DNA from 3 places in the Erwinia sp. Eh17-17 genome. Region 2 is predicted to be linked to each of the others. Evidence: predicted binding sites of a transcription regulator. Region 2 holds the regulator's gene; each other region holds the start of a gene.

Evidence for each region. The regulator PhoB, encoded in region 2, activates phosphate uptake and scavenging genes when phosphate is short. The targets are predictions, from matches to a motif close to CTGTCATAAAACTGNCNNAT.
Region 1: phnC (phosphonate ABC transporter ATP-binding protein) is a predicted target of PhoB. The motif match lies at 1,468-1,487, and genes of this name have one in related genera.
Region 3: glpT (glycerol-3-phosphate transporter) is a predicted target of PhoB. The motif match lies at 4,227-4,246, and genes of this name have one in related genera.

Annotation. Positions count from the first base shown of each region.
Region 1 is NZ_JBDFQT010000001.1:409,154-416,678, reverse strand. It holds gene phnD (phosphonate ABC transporter substrate-binding protein) at 1-504, opposite strand, end outside; gene phnC (phosphonate ABC transporter ATP-binding protein) at 562-1,410, opposite strand; gene ABEH87_RS01790 (hypothetical protein) at 1,763-2,281, shown strand; gene ABEH87_RS01785 (cytochrome c) at 2,530-3,918, shown strand; gene ABEH87_RS01780 (cytochrome c) at 3,948-4,301, shown strand; gene ABEH87_RS01775 (FAD-binding oxidoreductase) at 4,315-5,802, shown strand; gene phnN (ribose 1,5-bisphosphokinase) at 5,854-6,393, opposite strand; gene phnM (alpha-D-ribose 1-methylphosphonate 5-triphosphate diphosphatase) at 6,393-7,525, opposite strand, start outside.
Region 2 is NZ_JBDFQT010000002.1:831,398-838,922, reverse strand. It holds gene ABEH87_RS09385 (AAA family ATPase) at 1-603, opposite strand, end outside; gene sbcD (exonuclease subunit SbcD) at 600-1,823, opposite strand; gene phoB (phosphate response regulator transcription factor PhoB) at 2,160-2,849, shown strand; gene phoR (phosphate regulon sensor histidine kinase PhoR) at 2,873-4,186, shown strand; gene ABEH87_RS09365 (PstS family phosphate ABC transporter substrate-binding protein) at 4,206-5,129, shown strand; gene ABEH87_RS09360 (cobalamin-independent methionine synthase II family protein) at 5,323-6,423, shown strand; gene ABEH87_RS09355 (hypothetical protein) at 6,582-6,812, opposite strand; gene brnQ (branched-chain amino acid transporter carrier protein BrnQ) at 6,838-7,525, shown strand, end outside.
Region 3 is NZ_JBDFQT010000012.1:53,936-61,460, forward strand. It holds gene pldB (lysophospholipase L2) at 1-745, shown strand, start outside; gene yigL (sugar/pyridoxal phosphate phosphatase YigL) at 809-1,609, shown strand; gene glpQ (glycerophosphodiester phosphodiesterase) at 1,670-2,716, opposite strand; gene glpT (glycerol-3-phosphate transporter) at 2,735-4,081, opposite strand; gene ABEH87_RS20385 (DUF1456 family protein) at 4,447-4,920, opposite strand; gene metR (HTH-type transcriptional regulator MetR) at 5,052-5,990, opposite strand; gene metE (5-methyltetrahydropteroyltriglutamate--homocysteine S-methyltransferase) at 6,117-7,525, shown strand, end outside.

The DNA of each region.
Region 1 (7,525 bases), on a different contig from region 2:
ATCGTCCACCGTGCCGCCGAACTCTTTCTTGAAGCTTTCATTCGGGATCAGGAAGCCGGAGGTAGAATCCGGGTCAGCCATGCCGAATGATTTGCCCTTCAGGTCGGCCAGGGTTTTGTACGGGCTGTCGGCTTTTACCACCACCACGGAGTGATAACCGCGTGATTTATCGGCGTCGTCCACCACGATCCCCACGACATCGACCGCTTTCGGGTCGTTGATGTAGACCGAAGCATAGGAGGAAGGGGACATGCTGAGCACCATGTCCACTTTGCCGCCAATCAGGCCCTGGATCACGCCAGAGTAGTCAGACGAGTTACGCAGTTTTGTATCAACATTCAGCTCTTTGTCGAAGAAGTCTTTCACGCACTGGTTATCACCAATCTGCTGCGTGGCATTCTGGCCGCCAAGGATACCTAAATTCAGTTCTTTTGGTGCGTCGGCGGCAGACACGTTGGCTGCCATCACACTACTGATTACCGCTGCGAGAATGATTTTTTTCATTGCTGAGTTCCGTGTCCCATAAAAGTGTTATTGCCCCAAAGACCGGCTGTTGCTCAGTCAGGAATGGAGGTTTTCGTTCAGTTGAGAAATTTCGTCGCCGTACAACAAATGCAGGAGATCGTCGGTCAGTTCTGACGGGTGTCCGTCAAACACAATGCGGCCCTTAGCGATGCCAATGGCGCGCGTACAATACTCTTTCACCAGCTCTACCGAGTGCAGGTTGACCATCACGCTGATGCCGTTATCACTCACCTGACGCAGTACGTCCATGATGCGGCGGGTGTTTTTCGGGTCGAGGGAGGCGACCGGCTCATCCGCCAGTAAAATTTTCGGGTTCTGCATCAGCGCACGGCAGATCGCCACGCGCTGCATCTGCCCGCCGGAAAGATTTTCCGCGCGCTGCAGCGCCTGCGGCAGCATATTCAGCCACTCCAGCAGACCGATAGCGCGGGCGCGGTCTTCATCGGGGAAGATTTTAAAGAAAGATTTCAGCGTCGAGGTCTGGCTCAGACGGCCCAGCAGGACATTGGTCAGCACATCCAGACGCGGCACCAGGCAGAAATCCTGGAAAATCATGCCGCACTCACTGCGCCACTGGCGCATCTGCCGGGTGTTCAGCTCAACGATGTTCTGCTGCTTACCATTCTCGTGAAAGTTGAGGATCTCGCCTTCGCTGGCCGGAATCGTCCCATTCAGCACATGCAGCAGGGTCGATTTCCCTGCACCGCTGCGGCCAATTACCGCCACCAGCTCGCCGGAATGCAGATCAAAGTTAATATCGTGCAGGACGCGATTCTGCGTACCGTAGGATTTCCCTAAGCCATTAACCGACAGCACTTTCGGGCGCAGCGCTGCCTGCGGGGCCGTCTGATGCTGGGGGGCAATCTTCAATAATGCCTGTGCCATATGTTTACCAAAGTCAGGTTGCGCGTTATCCGCTGTGCGCCCTATTAACCATGTGTGCAATGAAAGTTTAATGACAACGGGGTGATGGAAAAATGACAGGCTGAAATACTCTCAGCACCCGGAGTGATAAGCACCTATTGTCAAGAAGGGGTTTAGCGCAGGTGAATAAGGTGGACGTGCGCATACTGCCCAGGAAATGGACAACATTTTTTAATCATGGGTAATTAAGGATGAATAACATGACAATACCCGTTTATTTATGGCTAAAGGATAAGCGCCAAACCGCCGGGCCATGCCTCAGAAGGCTGTATCATTATCGGAAATACCACACGTAACCGTATCTGGTCATCCGGTGACAGGGCAGTTGAGTGGTGGAATGATACGCGCCATATTTATGTTTTTGTTTATTTTTATTCCCAACTTAGTTTTTGCTACTCCCTATTCAAATTGGGCGAATCTCATTCAAAATATTTCCTCAGGGGACCAACATACATTGGAAGAATTATCCGAAACTGTGATACGCATTAATCACTCTTTTAGCGACTCACAATCGATAGAGTTCGTAGAGGCAATTGGTTTTGCACTAATCAAAAACCCTCTTACAACACTAAACTCAACAAATAAGTTAGTTAACAACAAAGATGTTCTGGTCCAACGCTACGATACTGGAACTGTATGCTCACTCCCTCTCATCATGGAGTACTCCAAAAAATCCACGCTGCTCTACTACAAGCTTGCCTCAGAATCGTTGAAAAAAGCAGGTTTACCCGCCAGAGAGTGCCTCAAAAATATGCAAGCCTCCTTTGAGGAAGTGGAATCGGAAGAGGAACGGGGCACGATGAAGTGGGGGGAAAAAGAGTTCACGCCATAGATCTGCACAACCACACTCATTTTATTGCCAGAAAACACCTAAAACTGCCCGTTCAGTATTAAAACGCCATTCACCTCCCAGAGGGGGAATTTACATTAGTGCAATAAATCATAATTTATCCAGGCACGTTGCGGCTAAACTCATGGCACAGCAATAACAGACAATCCCGCAGGAAAAATATCCTCACTTTCTGTCTGACTGAAGTATTGCAATATTAAAGCCTGTGGCTACTAAGGAAGATCATACGTATGAAAAACAGGATGTTGTCTGCCCGCAATCATAGCGGGTTAAGTCATCAGAGTCGTTCACGAAAAGTTCGCTGGATTAAAATCGCCATTATTCTTCCGCTAGCTGCTGTTTTCATTGCCTGGGGAGCAACGCTGGTCATCCCTGCCCCTGCCAGCTCGCAGAAAACCTTACTCCCTCCCGCTGACCCTGAACAGATTCAGCGCGGTGCGTATCTGGCTCGCGTCGGCGACTGCATTGCCTGCCACAGCCGGGCCGGAGAACCGCCGTTCAGTGGAGGGGTGGCTATCGCCTCACCGATTGGCGGGATGGTTCCGCCCAATATCACCCCGGATAAACAGTTTGGCATCGGTCACTTCAGCTACGCTGACTTTGACAATGCCGTCAGATACGGCATTCGTAAAGATGGATCCACGCTCTATCCGTCGATGCCCTGGCCCTCTTACAGCCGTATTTCGCAGCAGGATATGCAGGCGCTCTACGCGTATTTTATTAACGAAGTAAAACCCGTGCCGCAGGCCAGCGCTGAAAACACCATCCCGTGGCCGCTGTCGCTGCGCTGGCCCATGACCTGGTGGCGCTGGTTCTTTGCGCCAGAAAGCGGCCCGGTATTGCAACACACGCCGGACGACCCGGTGCAGCTGGGGGCGTATTATGTCACCGGACTGGGGCATTGCGGCGCCTGCCATACCCCGCGCGCCATCACCCAGCAGGAAATGGCCTATGACGACCCTTCAGGAACAGACTACCTGTCGGGCGGGCAGGTCATTGACGGCTATGCCGCGCCGTCTTTACGGGGCGAACTGCGCTCCGGTCTGGGAATGAGCCATAGCAATGAGCTGGTCGAACTGCTTAAAACCGGCGTCACGGACAAAACAGCGACCTTTGGCCCGATGTCAGAGGTGGTCACCAATTCAACGCAATATATGACGGAGCACGATCTTCAGGCCATCGCCACCTATCTGCGCACCCTGTCTCCGGCCGTTACCCAGTCTCAGCCTTATTACACGATGAAGACCTATACCGCCTTCAGCAAGGGAGATGTGTCCAGACCCGGCGCTGAAATCTATTTAACACACTGTTCAGCCTGCCATTTAACCAACGGACTGGGTTATCGCAAAAAATTCCCGGCGCTGGCGCTGAATTCTGCTGTTAACAGTGCCGATCCTGCCGGGTTAATCAGCATCGTGCTGAACGGTGGCACCCAGGCTGAAAGTGCATTGTCGGGGCCCGGCTATGCCATGCCGGGCTTTGCCGGACAGTTAAGCGATCGGCAGATTGCCGACGTCGTGAGCTTTATCCGTTCATCCTGGGGAAATGAATCTGCGCCCGTTGCGGCATCCGCCGTCAAGACGTTGCGAAAAAATGGCCCCTCCGCCGCAACGAAATAAATTCAGATTATCGACAAAAAGGAGTTTTAATGAAAATCAGAATCCCCCGCGCGCGCCTCAGCTCTCTGCTATTCGTCGCGGTCATCAGCGCCGCCCTGCCCGCTATCGCTGACGCGACGGATGAATATCCCCCCGGAACGGTAAACCAGCTGGCGAAAGCCAACAGCTGCATGAGCTGCCACGGCCCTGGCGGCATCAGCCAGTCACCTGAATGGCCCAATATTGCCGGTCAGAAAGCCCCCTATTTAGAAAGTCAGCTGAATGCCTTTCGCGATGGCAGCCGGAAAAACGGCATGATGGAAAACATCACCAAAAATCTGACGGCAGCCGATATGAAACAGCTGGCGAAATATTTCAGCGAGTTACCTGTTGAAAATAAATAAAGCCGAGGGTGATATGAATAAACGCTCTGTAACGCGTCGAAGTGTACTGAAAACCATAACCGCTCTGGGTGTTGTCGCGTCCGGCTGGCTCAACCCGCTGCTCAGCTTTGCCAGAGAAAGTAAACCCGACCTGCTACAGCCCTTTAAGGGCATTCTGGTCTGGCGGTCGGATCCCGCCTGGCTCCGCTGGTTCTGGGGAATGACGTGGTACAGCATCAAGCCGCGCCGCTTTCCGGCGGTGATCGCACAGCCGCAGGACGCCGGGGACATTCAACTGCTTCTGGCCTATGCGGCACAGGCCGGGCATCAGGTCGCTCTGCGCAGCTCCGGGCATAACATTACCCACTCACCGCTGCGTCATAACGCAGTGACAATCGATTTATCCCTGTTTAATACCATCGACATTGATGCCGGTTCAAAGACCGCCTGGGCAGGTCCCGGCGTGTTCAGCCAGCAACTCAATGAGGAAACTTTTCAGCACGGGCTGGTGTTCCCCGGCGCGCACACCGGGTTTGTCACGCTGGGCGGGTTTCTGCTGGGCGGCGGAATGGGCTGGAATATGCCCGCCTACGGAATGGGATGTGCATCGGTGCTGGCTGCCGAACTGATGCTGGCCGATGGCCGCATCGTCACCGCCTCGGCCACGGAAAACCCCGATCTCTTCTGGGCTATACGCGGCGTTGGCCCCGGTTTTTTTGCCGTGGTGCTGCGTTATAAACTCCAGCTGCATCCGGCACCGGCCGCGGTGATGAACACATTTTATTTCCCGCTGGACCGCCTGGGTTCCGCCATTGAAGAGGTTCTGACGCTGCTGCCCGCCAATAATCAACGGTCGGAAATCCTGGGGGCGCTCGGCAGGTTCTCGCCCCCCGGTACGCCTGCCGCAGAACAGCGCTGGCACTATGTGCTGAACGTTATCTCGTTTGGCGCAACTGAAGAGGCAGCGACAGCAGTGGCGGAAATTTTCAACCGCAGCAGGCTGCCAGAAATCTGTACATTACACAGCGTGCACAACCGGTCGCTGAACTATCTCGACCTGTTCTCCGCGCTGGGTGCGACCGATGCTTACAGCACCAGCCGGACCAGTGAAACGGCCTTCTTTACCGAACATCCCGAAAAGGTTTTACCGGTTATCGCCGGGCTGCTGGAGCAGGAAGCCGTTGACTCACGCTCGTTCGGATTCTCCGTGATTGATACCAATCCTACCGTGCCGGAACCCTGTAGCTTTACCCACTGGGCACCACACTATGTGTCGTGGTATCTGATTGGCGAAAATCAGCAGGACTTCGCTGCAAACGAACGGCTGATGAAGAAACTGAATGCGGCGATCGCCCCCTGGGCCAGCGGCTATTACATCAATGAAATTGATCTCTCCATTGCGCCGGAAATGGCAAGGCAATGTTTTTCTGATGAAAAATGGCTGCGGCTGAATGAGCTGAGAGAAAAATGGGATCCTGAAAAGCTGTTTTTCAGCTATGTCACCAGCGATCCTGACCATTAGACGTGGAGGGGCGAGGTGCGCCTCGCCCGCGGTGGAAGGCGGAACGCAACCCTACGCGCTGCGTTCCGCCAGGAGCGCGGAGAAATCCCGCAGCGTCTCACTCAATGGCCCGTTATTACTCAATGTGATGCACCCTGCCGGCCCCGGCTGCGCCGCGCGTTTCAGACGCTGGCCGATCGCCGCTTCATCCTCACGCCCGCGCTGGCGCAGGCGTGAGGCAAGGATCTCCGGCGACACCTGTAAGCAGACGGCCAGCAGCCGGTCACCGTAGCGCTGTTGTGCCGCGTCCAGATGCAGCCGTGAACCGTTCACCACCACGTCCAGCCCGGCGGCCAGCCACTGGTCGATCTCAATGCCCAGCGCGTAACAGAACTGGTGGGCCTGCCAGTCAAGGGCAAACAGGCCGTGCTCACGCCGCCGCCGGAACTCCTGCTCGCTGAGGGCAACGTGGTTCTCGCCCCCGGCGCTGGCGCTGCGGGTAATGTAGCGATGGGCAACAATCATCCGCTCCGGTGCGCACTCGCGCAGGGCCAGCAGCAGGCTGTCTTTACCGGATCCGGAAGGCCCCATCAGCCAGATCAGCCGCCCCATCAGAACACCGACCTGCCCTGAGCCCACACGCGGGAAACATACACCTGCTCGCGGTGCTGACGCACCAGCACCAGATCGGCGCGTTTGCCCTCAGCGATCGCCCCGCGATCGTCCAGGCCGATAGCGCGGGCGGGGTTACGGGTGACCAGCGCGACCGCCTGCGGCAGGGTCATGCTGTTGCGCTCGTCGGCGGCGAGACGGAAAGCCGCATCCAGCAGGCTGGCGGGATAGTAGTCTGATGAAAGAATATCCAGCAGGCCGAGCTGTGCCAGCTCGCTGGCCGCCACGTTACCGGAGTGCGAACCACCGCGTACGATATTTGGCGCCCCCATCAGCACGTTAAGGCCCATCTCGCGCGAAGCGCGCGCCGCCTCTTCGGTGGTCGGGAATTCGGCGATGGTACTGCCGACACCTTTTGATTCCACCACGTGTTCCCAGGTGGCGTCATCGTGGCTGGCCAGCGGGATATCATACTGACGGCACCAGGCGGAGATCGCCTCGCGGTTCGGCACTGACCAGCGGGCCGCCAGACGCAGCTGATCGACCTGATACTCGTCGAGCTGAGCGTCACTGAGCTGATATTTTCCGCCAAAATAGGTGCGCCACGCCGCCAGCGAGACATACTGGCGCTGACCCGGAGAGTGGTCCATCAGCGACACCAGCGACAGCGCCGGGTTGCACATCAGCTGTTCAAACAGCGGCAGCGTGGAGTCATGCGGCAGCTCGCAGCGCAGGTGCAGCCGATGTTCGGCACGGTTCAGCCCGTGCTTCTGCGAGTGACGAATCGCATCGATCATCTTATTCAGATTTTCCATCCGGTGCCCGCCGTCGCGCACGTCGCCCACGCCGATGGCGTCCAGCACCGTGGTGATGCCGCTGGCGATAATCAGCGCGTCATGGCTGCTCATCGCGGAATGGGCAGGCCAGTCCACCTTCGGGCGCGGGGTGAAGAATTTATCCAGGTTGTCGGTATGCAGTTCGACCATGCCCGGCATCAGCCAGCCGCCCTCACCGTCGATGGCCGCCGGAAGCTGGCTCTGCGTGTCGGAGTAAGCGACAATCGCGCCATTTTCACAGGCCAGCGAACCCGCAACGACTTCATTTTCCAGAATCAGTTTGACGTTATTGATGA
Region 2 (7,525 bases):
ATCCAGCGTGACCTTCGCCTGCTTGTGACGTTCAAACACCGCGGCCGACAGACGGCCGTAGATTTCGGTGCCGGTCAGCTCTTCCAGCAGCTCGGCGCGCTTGTTGGCATCGGCGTTGAGAAAGGCAGCAAACTGCCCCTGTGACAGCATCATTGATTTGGTGAAGCGCTCGAAGTCCAGACCGGTGAGGCTGGCAATCATCTCCAGCTTGTCTTTGACCTTGTCGGCGACGATCTGGTTATCATCACAGCGCGCCAGTTCAACGCGCGGTGCCTGCAAGTTCCCGTCGGCGGCCCCGCGCGCGCGGTTCTGGCTCCAGAAAGCGCGCCATGCGATGCCCTTCACCTCAAACTCCACTTCCGCCAGACACTCGGCGGTATCGCGCGTCATCAGATCGTTCTGAGACTGGGTGATACTCTTCAGGCGTGGCGTTTCGTGATACAGCGCCAGGCAGATGGCGTCCAGCAGCGTGGTTTTTCCGGCGCCGGTCGGTCCGGTAATGGCAAACAGTCCGTTGCTGGCGAATGGTTCCGCCGTAAAGTCAATTTTCCATTCGCCTTTCAGCGAGTTGAGGTTTTTAAAACGCAGGGTCAGGATCTTCATTGTGGCTGTTCCTCATGGCGCACGGCCTCCAGCGTCTGCGCAAACAGCGCTCTGGCTCTCTCCTGACGATCTGGCTCTTCCACCTCCTGCGCCAGGCGGCGGGAGAAGACCTCTTCAACGCTTAATTCGCTCAGCGTTTCATTGTTCTGGCGGGCGATCACCTGCTCACGCTGCTCGCGGCTGCGGCGCAGCAGCACCACCTCGACCGGCAGTTCTGCCGTCAGCTCCTGGATGCGGCGCTGTAATTCGCTGAGATACGCGTCAGTGACAATCTCAATATCCAGCCAGATCGTTTTACCGTCGGTGTCGGCGTTCAGCGCCGCCAGCTGCTGTTCGATCTGCGCCAGCGAGCCTTTGATCATCTGCATCGGCTGGAACAGCGGGATCGGCAGGGCTTCGGCTGACACGAACCTGCCGTCGCGGAAATCGACCTGAAACACGCTTTTCGCTTTGCCCAGTTCGTCGAAGCTGAGCGGGATTGGCGAACCGCTGTAGCGAATATGATCGCTGTCGGCAATGCGCTGGGCGCGATGGATATGCCCCAGAGCGATGTAGTCAGCCGGAGGGAAGCAGTCGGCGGGGAAGGCGTCCAGCGTCCCGATATAGATGTCGCGCACGGCGTCACTTTTTGTTACGCCCATGGTGGTCAGATGCCCGGTAGCGATCACCGGCAGCGTCAGGCCCAGCGCCGCGCGCTGCGTCAGCGCTTCCTGCCAGCAGCGCTGATAGTGTTCGGTAATGGCTTCCAGCAGGCTTTGCTGTTTTTCGCGCCCTGACTGCCCGCTCTGGCTGCGCAGAATATCGCGCGGACGCAGAAAAGGAATGGCGCACAGCAGCGCGCCCGGCGAGCCATCGCGCTTGTTGAGCAGCAGCACCTGCTGGCGTACATCTTCGCTGGCGGCGGCGATCACCCTGGTATTCAGGCAGGCCAGCAGCTCGCGTGACTCGTTCAGCATCGCCACCGAATCATGGTTACCGCCCAGCACCACCAGCTGGCAGCCGGTTTGCTGCAGTTTCACCACAAAGCGGTTATACAGCTCGCGCGCGTAGCTCGGCGGCGAGCCGGTATCAAAAATATCGCCTGCCACGATAATCGCATCGGCCTGCTGCGCTTCCGCCTGCTCCAGCAGCCAGTCAAGAAAAGCCTGGTGCTCGGCCGCCCGGCTTTTGGTATAAAAAAACTGGCCGAGATGCCAGTCAGCGGTGTGGAGGATGCGCATATAACGTCCTGTCAGCAGAAAAACGTGAGCCTGATTATAAACACTTCATACTTCAAGTTGCATGTGCGTTGGCGGCCCCGGTTCACACTGTCATAGCGTTTTTTGTGCTCCGGGGGATGATGGGGCCCATCACCGTGACGCACCCTGCGGGTCAGCGTTTGCCGTCTTCCGGTCACTCAAAATATTTTGGGTATTAACAGGATTAACCGATCGCGCTTCATCTTTTTAAATCATGCTGAATTTCAGGGGGTGCTTTTTTCATAAAAGTGTCATAAAACTGACGCATAATGGCGCCGCATATCCCCGTGAAAGCCGTCAACAGCCGCAGGAGTAATAATGCCTAAGCGCATTCTGGTAGTGGAAGATGAAGCACCAATCCGTGAAATGTTATGTTTCGTTCTGGAACAAAATGACTACCAGCCGATTGAGGCCGAGGATTATGACAGTGCAGTAAATCTGTTGATTGAGCCCTGGCCAGACTTAATTCTGCTGGACTGGATGTTACCCGGCGGTTCCGGCATCCAGTTTATTAAGCACCTGAAGCGTGAAGCCATGACCCGTGATATTCCGGTGATGATGCTGACCGCGCGTGGCGAAGAGGAAGACCGCGTGCGCGGCCTGGAAGTGGGCGCCGACGATTACATTACGAAACCGTTCTCGCCAAAAGAGCTGGTGGCTCGTATTAAGGCCGTGATGCGCCGCATTTCACCGATGGCGGTGGAAGAAGTGATCGAGATGCAGGGCCTGAGCCTGGATCCGTCATCACACCGCGTCATGTCCGACACCCAGCCGCTGGAAATGGGGCCGACCGAGTATAAGCTGCTGCACTTCTTTATGACCCACCCTGAACGTGTCTACAGCCGTGAACAGTTGCTAAACCATGTCTGGGGAACTAACGTTTACGTCGAAGATCGTACCGTAGACGTTCACATTCGTCGATTGCGTAAAGCGCTGGAGCTGACCGGGCACGATCGTATGGTGCAGACCGTTCGCGGAACAGGTTATCGTTTCTCTGCACGCTATTGATTGTTCGCGCTGGAGTCTGAACCGTGTTGGAACGCCTCTCCTGGAAGAGATTATTGTCTGAGCTGCTGCTCGCCAGCCTGCCCGCGCTGATTTTGGGGCTGCTGGTGGGTGGGCTGCCCTGGCTGCTGTTAGTCTCAGTGCTGTGCGTACTGGGTTTTCATTTCAACAATTTACTTCGACTTTCTCACTGGCTGTGGGTTGATCGCAGCATGACGCCTCCCAGCGGGCGCGGCAGCTGGGAACCGCTGTTTTACGGCCTGTATCAAATGCAGGCGCGTAACCGCCGCCGCCGCCGTGAACTCGGTCATCTGATTAAACGCTTTCGCAGCGGGGCGGAATCGCTGCCCGATGCGGTGGTACTGACGACCGAAGAAGGCACTATTTTCTGGTGTAATGGCCTGGCACAGCAGATGCTGGGACTGCGCTGGCCGGAAGATAACGGCCAGAACATCCTTAACCTGCTGCGTTACCCGGAGTTTACCCGCTATCTGCGCCAGCGTGATTTCTCACGTCCTCTGACGCTGGTCCTCAACAGCCACCGCCATCTGGAATTTCGCGTCATGTCTTACACTGAAGGACAGTGGCTGCTGGTGGCGCGCGATGTCACCCAGATGCACCAGCTGGAAGGTGCGCGGCGAAACTTTTTTGCCAACGTCAGCCATGAACTGCGCACGCCGTTAACCGTGTTGCAGGGTTATCTGGAGATGATGAACGATTCCGTGCTGGAGGGCAGCCTGCGTGATAAGGCGCTGCACACCATGCAGGTACAGACCAAACGCATGGATAGCCTGGTAAAACAGCTGCTGACGCTGTCGCGCATTGAAGCGGCCCCGGCACTGGATTTACAGGAAAAAGTTGATGTGCCGATGATGCTGCGGGTGTTGCAGCGTGAAGCGGAGACGCTGAGTAACGGGCGTCATGATATTCACTTCCATACTGATCCGCATCTGCGCGTCTACGGTAACGATGAGCAGCTGCGCAGCGCGATCTCAAACCTGGTGTATAACGCGGTCAACCACACGCCTGACGGCACGCGTATCGATGTCAGCTGGCTGCGCAGCAGTCAGGGGGCGCAGTTTAAGGTCAAAGATAACGGACCGGGTATTGCGCCGGAGCATCTGCCACGCCTGACGGAACGCTTCTACCGCGTTGATAAGGCACGTTCGCGCAATACGGGCGGCAGCGGGCTGGGGCTGGCCATCGTGAAACACGCTCTGAGCCATCACAATACCCGGCTGGATATCAGCAGTACGCCCGACAGAGAGACCTGTTTCAGCTTCCAGCTGCCACCAAGGTTGATTGTTAGTGCTGAACTGGCTGAGAATGCGCTGCGTTAAGTCTCACGGAATTCGTTAAATGAAAACGTTAATCGCTCTGGTATTACTGCTGGTCAGTTCCCAGGCCCCGGCGAAAGAGGGCATGCTGGCAGGCAACCTGACCAGCGTGGGCTCTGACACGCTGGGTAACCTGATGGCGCTGTGGGGCGAGAGTTTTAATCGTCAGTATCCTGGCGTCAATGTGCAGATCCAGGCGGCCGGTTCATCCACGGCACCGACGGCGCTGGCGGCCGGGGCGGCTCAGCTCGGGGCCATGAGTCGCCCGATGCAGGCTGTCGAACGACAGCTGTTTGAAGACAGCTACGGTTACCCACCGCTGGCGGTGCCGGTTGCAATGGATGCGCTGGTGGTGGTGGTGAATGAGGATAATCCGCTCACCGGGCTGAACGCGCAGCAGCTGGATGCGATTTTCTCCATCACCCGCCGCTGCGGTGCCCTGTCCGTACCAAAAACCTGGGGCGATTTACAGCTGACGCAGCCCGGCTGGGCTACGCGCGGGCTGCAACGCTTCGGCCGTAACTCTGCCTCCGGAACGTGGGGATTCTTCAAACAACAGGCGCTGTGTAACGGCGATTTCCGCAATGATGTGGGCGAATACCCCGGATCGGCCGCCGTGGTCCAGGCGGTTGCACGCACGCTAAACGGCATCGGCTATGCCAGCGCAGGTTTCCATATCACCGGAGTGAAAATCGTTCCGGTGGCGCGTGAGGGCGATGACTGGATCGCACCGAGCGCTGAAAATATCCGCAGTGGCCGTTATCCTTATGCCCGTCCTCTCTATATCTATGTGAATAAAGCACCGGATAAACCGCTGGAACCGCTCACTGCGGCGTTTTTACGTTTAGCGCTGTCACCGCAGGGCCAAGCGCTGGTCAGCCAGGCGGGTTATCTGCCGCTGTCGGATAAGCAGATGCAGCAGGCGCGGGCGATGCTGGCGCCATAACGGCAGGCGGGCCGGAAAATGCGCAGTAAGATGAATTTTATTCACGTGCGATGAAATTTCCTCGTTTGCCGCTGAAGCATTCTCATGACACTCTTAATGGCAGACATATAGACGTCCAGAAGTCCGCATGTAACCCAATGTCATTATTACGTCACTAAATTATGTGCCGAGTGCAGGCCAGGAGAACTTCATCATGACGACATTCACCCCATACCGTGCCGAAGTGGTGGGCAGTTTTCTGCGCCCGGCCGCGATTAAACAGGCGCGTAAACAGTATGAAGCTGGCGAAATCGATGCCGCCACACTGCGCACCGTTGAAGATGAAGCGATCCGTCAGGTGGTGGCTCAGCAGCGTGAAAACGGCCTGCAGGTGGTGACCGACGGCGAATTTCGTCGCGCCTGGTGGCATTTTGATTTCTTCGATGGTCTGGACGGCGTAGAGCGTTATGAAGCCGAACAGGGCATTCAGTTTAACGGCGTGCAGACGAAGGCTCGCGGCGTAAAAGTGACCGGCAAGCTGGGCTTTAGCAACCACCCGATGCTGGAGGATTTCCGCTTCCTTCAGAGTATCAGCGGCGATGCGGTAGCGAAAATGACGATTCCCAGCCCAAGCGTGCTGCACTTTCGCGGTGGGCGGAAGGTGATTGATGCCGATGTGTACCCGGATCTGGATGTCTATTTTGACGATCTGGCGCAGACGTATCGCGATGCGATTAGCGCGTTTTATGATGCAGGCTGTCGCTATCTGCAGCTGGATGATACCGTCTGGGCCTATCTGTGCTCCGACGATCAGCAGCAGCAGATCCGCGAGCGTGGTGATGACCCGCAGGAGCTGGCGCGCACCTATGCCCGCGTGCTGAATAAAGCGGTCGAAGGTAAACCGGACGATATGGTGATAGGCCTGCACGTGTGCCGCGGTAACTTCCGTTCCACCTGGATCTCGGAAGGCGGCTACGAGCCGGTGGCAGAAATTCTGTTTGGCGGCGTGAATATCGATGCCTTCTTCCTGGAATATGATAACGAGCGTTCCGGCGGTTTTGAACCTCTGCGCTTTATCCGGCCGGGCAAACAGCAGGTCGTGCTGGGCTTGATCACCACGAAAACCGGTGAGCTGGAAGCGGCCGAAACCGTCGAAAAGCGTCTTCGTGAAGCCACGCAGTATGTCAGCCTCGACCAGATTTGCCTGAGCCCACAGTGTGGTTTCGCCTCGACCGAAGAGGGCAACAGCCTGACGGAAGAACAGCAGTGGGCCAAGCTGCGCCTGGTGGTGGATGTGGCCAGCCGCGTCTGGTAGCCGTGCATCAGTTTGTGTACAGAGCGCGGTTTTCCGCGCTTTTTGTGCATCTTAAGCCCGTTTATTGCAGAAACTCACGCCGCTAAGGATAAGAAACATACAAATCATGTAACGCCTTATTGAACAGAACTAAAGATATGCACTGGTTATGCACTTTTTTACGCTATATCATCCTGCTTTTTCGATCCCGTATTGCCTTTCGCCGCTATAAACGTTTTACTTACCCCCGTTTTTTCGTTATCCCCCTGTATACAGAAAATAATCAGCTCACATTCGCTGTCGATATTGCCAATACAAGTGGTTTCCACTGCATTGATCAGATTCGACAAGGTTTTTAGAGCCAGCAGGGAAATAGGTTGTGTCAGCAACCTGATATCACGACTTTCCACACCATCACGGGCAACACAATTTCTTATGACACATCGTTTAACTTCAAAAGATATTCTGGCACTGGGCTTTATGACATTCGCCCTGTTTGTCGGTGCCGGAAACATTATTTTCCCGCCGATGGTGGGGATTCAGTCTGGTGAACACGTCTGGATAGCTGCTCTGGGCTTCCTGATCACCGCCGTTGGCCTGCCGGTAATCACCGTGATTGCCCTGGCGCGGGTGGGGGGCGGGATTGATGCGCTCAGCTCGCCAATTGGTAAAGCCGCTGGCCTGGTGCTGGCAACCGTCTGTTACCTGGCTGTCGGGCCGCTGTTTGCCACGCCGCGTACCGCCACCGTATCGTTCGAAGTGGGTATCGCCCCTCTGACCGGCGACGGTGCGCTGCCGCTGCTGGCCTACAGCGTGGTTTACTTCGCGCTGGTCATTGGCGTCTCGCTTTATCCTGGCAAGCTGCTGGACACCGTGGGCCACGTGCTGGCCCCGCTGAAAATTGTCGCGCTCACTATCCTCGGTGTTGCAGCCCTGCTGTGGCCTGCGGGCGGTCTGGCACCTGCGACCGCTGACTATCAGCGCGCGGCGTTTTCCAGCGGTTTTGTTAATGGTTATCTGACAATGGATACCCTCGGCGCACTGGTGTTCGGCATTGTGATTGTCAACGCCGCCCGTTCACGCGGTATCTCTGAAGCGAAGCTGCTGACCCGCTATACGGTGA
Region 3 (7,525 bases), on a different contig from region 2:
TGTGATCATTATCGATCACCGTGGCCAGGGGCGATCCGGCCGCCTGTTGCAGGATTCGCACCGGGGACATGTGGTCGAGTTTGAAGACTATGTTGACGATCTCGAAACGCTATATCTTAAAGAGGTTGTTTCCCGTCACTACCGGCGTCGCTATGCGCTGGCGCATTCGATGGGCGGGGCGATACTGGCGCTGATGCTGGCGCGCCAGCCGACGGCCTTTGATGCGGTCGTGCTGGCCTCGCCGATGTTCGGTATTTACCTGCCGATGCCGCTGTGGATGGCCCATCAGATCCTCAACTGGGCGGAAAAACGTCCGGCGGTGCGCGAGGGGTACGCGCTCGGCACCGGGAAATGGCATGCGCGCCCGTTTGCCATTAATGAACTGACCCACAGCCGCGAGCGCTATCGCCGCAACCTGCGTTTTTATGCCGATGACCCCGGCTTGCGCGTAGGGGGGCCCACTTATCACTGGGTGCGGGAAGGGGTACGTGCCGGGCAGAGTATTTTAAGCCAGGCGGCCCGGATTACGACACCGCTGCTGCTGCTGCAGGCCTCTGACGATAAAGTCGTCGATAACCGTGCTCAGGATCTGTTTTGTCAGACGATGATGTCCGCCGGCCAGCCCTGTGAGGGGGGGAAACCCAGAGTGATCGACGGTGCCCGCCACGAGATCCTGTTCGAAAAAGACAGCATGCGAGCAGAGGCCTTAGAGGCCATCTTCGCCTTTTTTGAACGTCACTCGTAAGTCGCAAAAATTAAGTTACCGGCAGGCACTGCAGTCTGCCAGAAAATATTAATCAGAGGTGTTATGTACCGTATTGTTGCTTCAGATCTGGATGGCACGCTGCTGTCACCAGACCATACGCTTTCCCCTTATGCCCGCGAAACGCTGCAGTTGCTGACCCGTAAAGGTGTGCACTTTGTCTTTGCCACCGGTCGTCACTATATTGATGTGGCACAAATGCGCGACAGCCTGGGTATCGACGCCTATATGATTACCTCCAACGGCGCACGCGTGCACAACACCGCCGGTGAGCTGGTGTTCAGCCACAACCTGGATGAAGACATCGCGCTTGAGCTGTTTACGATGCAGCACGCGAACCCGGATATTTTCACCAACGTGTATCGCGATGAAGAGTGGTTCCTCAACCGCCATCGCCCCGAAGAGGTGGATTTCTTTCGTGAGTCGGACTTCAATTACCAGCTCTATCAGCCAGGCCAGCTGCAGACAGATGGCATCAGCAAGGTATTTTTCACCTGTGCGATTCCTGAACTACTGGTCCCGCTGGAACTGGCACTGATAGCGCGCTGGGGCGATCGGGTCAACGTCAGCTTCTCGCTGCCAACCTGCCTGGAAGTGATGGCCGGTGGGGTATCGAAAGGGCATGCACTGGATGCCGTATCAAAATCACTCGGTTACTCGTTGCAGGAGTGCATCGCCTTTGGCGACGGTATGAATGATAAAGAGATGCTGAGTATGGCGGGCAAAGGCTGCATTATGAGTAACTCCCATCAGCGCCTGAAAGATATCCTGCCGGAGCTGGAAGTGATTGGCTCTAATGCCGACCAGGCCGTGCCCAACTATTTGCGTAAGCTGTTTAACGTTTAAGGTTAGGACGTCCAGGGGCCGATCGTCGGTTTCGATCGGCCCTTTACCATGATGATTATTTCATCGCTCTAAAAAATGCACCGCTTTATCCGGGAAGTCGGTAAATAATCCGTCGACATCGGCCTTGTGGTAAAGCAGGTCGTAGAGCTGATCGACGTTGCTGACATACGGCGGCAGCTGGTCAGCGCGTACGGTATAAGGGTGTACCACCATCTTATTCAGATGAGCTTCTTTCACCATATTGGTCAGATGCACATCGCCGCGTTTTGAACCATCCGCTATCAGCATATGGTAATCCGGCCCGATCCCGTCGGCATACTGCGCAATGGTTTTCATCGCGCCCGGCTTGAACATCCAGTCATAGCTGTAGTTCACCCACTTGCCGTCACGCTGCTCCTGGGTTTCATCCCATTTGGTGTAGGCGATCAGCTGTACCAGCTTCAGGTTCATCCCGCGCTGTGGTTCCAGCTCGGTTTTGATGCGCTTCACTTCGTTGTAGTCAAAGCACTGTAAATAGACCTTATCGTTCTTACCGCTGTAGCCATACTGCTTCAGAACATCCAGCACCTTCGCAGAGATATCCTTGCCTTCTTTACGGTGGAACCACGGGGCTTTAATCTCGGTATAAATACCGATGTTTTTACCCGTGGAGTGGTTCAGACCCTGGATAAACTCCAGTTCTTCTTCAAAGGTATGCACACGGAAGTCGGACTTACCCATCGGGAAACGTCCGGGGAATGTCTGGACCTTTTTACCGTTTTTAATTTCAAAGCCTTCGGTGAACGCCAGGCTTTTGATCTCGGCCAGCGTAAAGTCGATGGCGTAATAGCGCCCGTCGGCGCGCGCGCGCTGGGGGAAGCGCGTGGCGACATCGGTGACGCGATCGAGATAATGGTCATGCAGCACCACCAGCCGATCGTCTTTAGTCATCACCAGATCCTGCTCAAGGTAGTCAGCGCCCTGAGCATAGGCCATCGCTTTAGCTGGCAGGCTATGTTCCGGCAGGTAACCGCTGGCCCCGCGATGCGCAATGACAATCGGTGAGGTACTCGCGGCTGTCGCCGCGAGAGAGGTGGTCAGTAATAAGGTGGCGATAATATTTTTCAACATAATAACCCTTCCTGATTAGAGCGCGCTCAGCCGCTGCTTATGTTTTTTCTCGCTTAACATGGTCATGGTCAGCAGAATAACCGCCAGCACACAGCCGCCAATCATGATGATGAAGCCGCCATCCCAGCCGAAGTAATCCACGGTGTAACCGACGATAGCGCTGGCGGCAACAGAACCCCCAAGATAGCCAAACAGACCGGTAAAGCCTGCTGCAGTTCCCGCCGCTTTCTTCGGCGCCAGCTCCAGGGCATGCAGACCAATCAGCATCACCGGGCCGTAAATCAGGAAGCCAATCGTCATCATACAGGCCATATCCACGCCAGGATTCCCTGCCGGATTCATCCAGTACACCACAGTGGCGATGGTGACCAGCACCATAAAGAACACACCGGTCGCGCCGCGATTACCTTTGAATACTTTGTCCGACATCCATCCGCACAGCAGCGTGCCTGGAATACCGGCATATTCGTAGAAGAAATAGGCCCACGACGACTTATCCAGCGTGAAGTGTTTCACTTCTTTCAGGTAGGTCGGTGACCAGTCGAGAATGCCGTAACGCAGCAGGTAAACAAACACGTTGGCCAGGGCGATATACCACAGCAGTTTGTTGGGCAGAATGTACTGCATAAAGATCTGCTTAGCGGTCAGCTCTTCTTCATGCTTTTCATCGTAGTTCGGCGGGTAGTCGTTCTTATATTCTTCAATCGGCGGCAGCCCGCACGACTGCGGCGTGTCGCGCATCAGAGCAAACGCAATAATTGCGATGAGAATGGCGCCAAAAGCAGGCATATATAGCGCGGCTTTCCAGTCATTAAACCAGGCCATTCCCAGCAGGAACAGCAGCGGGGGAATACCGCCGCCGACGTTGTGCGCACAGTTCCACACGGAAACAATACCGCCACGCTCTTTCTGTGACCACCAGTGCACCATGGTTCGACCGCACGGTGGCCAGCCCATACCCTGGAACCATCCACACAGGAACAGCAGAACAAACATCACCATAATGCTGGACGTTGCCCACGGGACGAAGCCCATAAACAGCATCACCGCAGCGGCAAGGATCAGCCCGGCAGGCAGGAAGACACGCGGATTGGAACGGTCAGAAACCGAGCCCATAATGAATTTTGAGAAACCGTAGGCGATAGAAATACCGGAAAGCGCAAAACCCAGGTCGCCACGCGAAAAGCCCTGTTCAATCAGGTAGGGCATCGCCAGGGCGAAGTTTTTACGTACCAGATAATAAGCAGCATAGCCGAAGAATATGCCGAGAAATATCTGCCAGCGAAGCTTGCGATATAACGGATCAACGCGGCTGTCATCAACGCGTGGTTGATGTGCAGCAGGTTTGAAAAAACTAAGCATTAAGGACTCCCAATGGCTCGAAAGAATGACATCCGGCACCGAATGCGCACAAAAGAGGCATTACCCGGCGATGACAGGGTGAAATGTTCTATTTCGCGCATAGCGTAGTCGTTATCAAAAATAGTGACTGTGAAGAAGGGCGCAAATGTTACAGTTTTATGACGAAATGGCTATATTGCCATCACATAATGGTGATTTATTTTCGCATTGAAACTATGAAGCGTGATTAGTATCACAAAATGAAAACCATACAGATAATCTGGATTTCGTTTGGTGAGTGTTTATGTTCTAAAAGGAAGGTTTTGCATTTGGAGAGGGAAACAGGGATTAACGCCAGCAGCTGACGTTAATCGGTAAGCGGGGGTTCAGGCTTGCTTAGTAGGACGAATTTTCATCGTCAGACCTTTCAGGAAATTACGCAGGATTTGATCGCCGCACTCACGATAGTTTTTATGCCCCGGTTTACGGAAGATAGCGCCAATCTCTGACTGTCCTACCGCAAAATCGGCACTTTTCAACAATTCCAGAATGTCGGTCGTTTTCAGATCAAAAGCCACACGCAGCTTTTTCATCAGAATATTATTGGTCATCTTACGTTCAATGGATGGCGCAGGGGCCTCTTCGCTTTTACCGCGACGTTCAAAAATCAGGCCATTGAGAAAGTAACCCATGATGACGTCAGGGCAGGGGCGGAAACCGGCTTCATCCTCTTTTTTCAGGAAGCTGTGTACTTCGGCTTCGGTGACTTCGCTCTCTGCCAGCGCCAGAATGCTTACAACTTTTGCATCGCTTAAATTCAGCATGTAACGCACGCTGCGCAGGACATCATTATTGGTCATAGTAACTCTCTGTAGTGAAACAATTGCAGTGGGCGCAGTATAACTCTTCGTCCCTCAGGCTGCATCTGCGTTAGCGGGACGTTCACCTCAATGGCTTTTATGATGCCAGCACGAGGCTGGCGGCGAGGGCGTTACGGATGACTGACGGAAGGATGCGGGATGCCTGGCCGTGACGCATCGCGCACGCGGGGAAGATGATCGCAGGCATGCTGGCGCGCAGAACGGATGAAGGCTTCCGTCACCGGCTGGCGCTGTTCACCATCGCGCACTGCCGCATAAAGGCGGCTCCACAGGCCATCACCCAGCGTTTTGGTGACCACCAGCCCCTGATGTTCAAAACTCTCCACCACCCAGTGTGGCAGCGCAGCAATCCCCATCTGTGCCGACACCATCTGAATCAACAGCAGCGTATTGTCCACGCTTTTCAGCGTCGGGCTGATGCCGGCTGGCTGCAGAAAATGCCGCCAGATATCCAGTCGCTGACGCTGGACCGGATAGATCATCAGTACCTCGCGGGCCAGATCCTCCGGTGAGATATGGGCTTTTTGCGCCAGCGGATGGTCGGGAGCCAGCACCAGGCGCACCTCAAAATCAAACATCGGTGCATAGAACAGCCCGCTACGCGGCAGGATATCCGAGGTCAGCACCACGTCCAGCTCTCCCTGCTGCAGGGCAGGCTGCGGGTCAAAGGTCACACCCGATTTGAAATCCATCATCACCTGCGGCCAGCTCTGACGAAAGTTGTTCAGCGCAGGCGTCAGCCACTGGATACAGCTGTGGCATTCAATAGCGATGCGCAGTGTTGTCTGATGCGGTTCGTGGCAGGCCTGTAATGCCTGCTGGATCTGCGGCAATACCTGTTCCGCCAGCTGCAGCAAAATTTCGCCCTGGGCCGTGAAGCGCAGCGGCTGGCTTTTACGCACAAACAGTCGGAAACCGAGACGTTGCTCCAGGTCGCTGAACTGATGAGACAGCGCGGATTGCGTTTGATGAAGCTGAGCCGCCGCTGCCGCAAGCGAACCGGTCGTCCGCAGTGCCTGCAGCGTGCGCAGGTGTTTAAGTTCGATCATGAGAGTCCTTCACATCGACAGTGAATATTTTGCGCTTGTGGATAATACAGTACCTGCACAAGATAGCGGTGTAAACATCTGGATGGCTAAATGCGTCGGCAAAGATTAATTAACGAGGCACAACTGATGACTATTCTGAACCATATTCTCGGATTCCCCCGCGTTGGTCTGCGTCGCGAGTTAAAAAAAGCGCAGGAAAGCTACTGGGCGGGTAACAGCTCCCAGGAAGAACTGCTGGCCACCGGCCGCGAACTGCGTGCCCGCCACTGGCAACAGCAGAAAGAGGCGGGCGTGAATTTGCTGCCGGTCGGAGACTTCGCCTGGTACGATCACGTACTGACTACCAGTCTGTTGCTGGGTAACGTTCCGGCGCGCCACCAGAATAAAGATGGCTCAGTTGACCTTGATACTCTTTTTCGCCTGGGCCGTGGTCGTGCACCGACCGGTGAACCTGCTGCGGCGGCAGAAATGACCAAATGGTTTAACACCAACTATCACTACATGGTGCCGGAATTCGTTCAGGGCCAGCAGTTTAAACTGAGCTGGACCCAACTGCTGGATGAGGTGGATGAAGCGCTGGCACTGGGTCATAAAGTGAAACCTGTGCTGCTGGGGCCGGTGACTTACCTGTGGCTTGGCAAAGTGAAAGGGGAGCCGTTTGACCGTCTGAGCCTGCTGCACGATATCCTGCCGGTTTATCAGCAGGTGCTGGATGAACTGGCGAAACGCAATATTGAATGGGTGCAGCTCGATGAACCAGCGCTGGCACTGGAACTGCCCGCCGAGTGGCTGGCTGCTTTTAAACCGGCCTGTGATGCGTTACAGGGCAAGTGCAAACTGCTGCTGACTACCTATTTCGACAGCATTGGTCAGAACATGGATACCATTGCCGCACTGCCGGTGCAGGGCCTGCACGTTGACCTGGTTCACGGCAAAGATGACATCACTGCACTGAACAGCAAACTGCCGGCACACTGGCTGCTGTCCGTCGGTGTGATCAACGGCCGTAACGTCTGGCGCGCCGATCTCAGCCGCTGGTTTGAGCGCCTGCAACCGCTGCTGACCACACGTAAGCAGCTGTGGGTCGGCTCTTCCTGTTCACTGCTGCACAGCCCAATCGACCTGAGCGTAGAAACCCGCCTGGATGAGGAAGTGAAGAGCTGGTTTGCCTTTGCTCTGCAAAAGTGTGCCGAGCTTTCACTGTTATCCGATGCCCTGAACAATAATGACCCGGTGTCGCTGGAAGCCTGGAGCGCGCCGGTGCGCGCGCGCCAGCACTCCACCCGCGTGAACAATGCCGCAGTCGCCCGGCGTCTGGCAGGGATCACCGCCAGAGACAGCCAGCGCAGCAATCACTATCAGGTTCGGGCGAAGGCTCAGCGCCAGCGTTTCCAGCTACCGGCGTGGCCAACCACGACGATTGGATCTTTCCCACAGACCCCCGAGATCCGCGGTCTGCGACTTGATTTCAAACAGGGGCGCCTGGATGGCAGCCACTACCGTACCGGCATCGCTGAACACATTAAGCAGGCCAT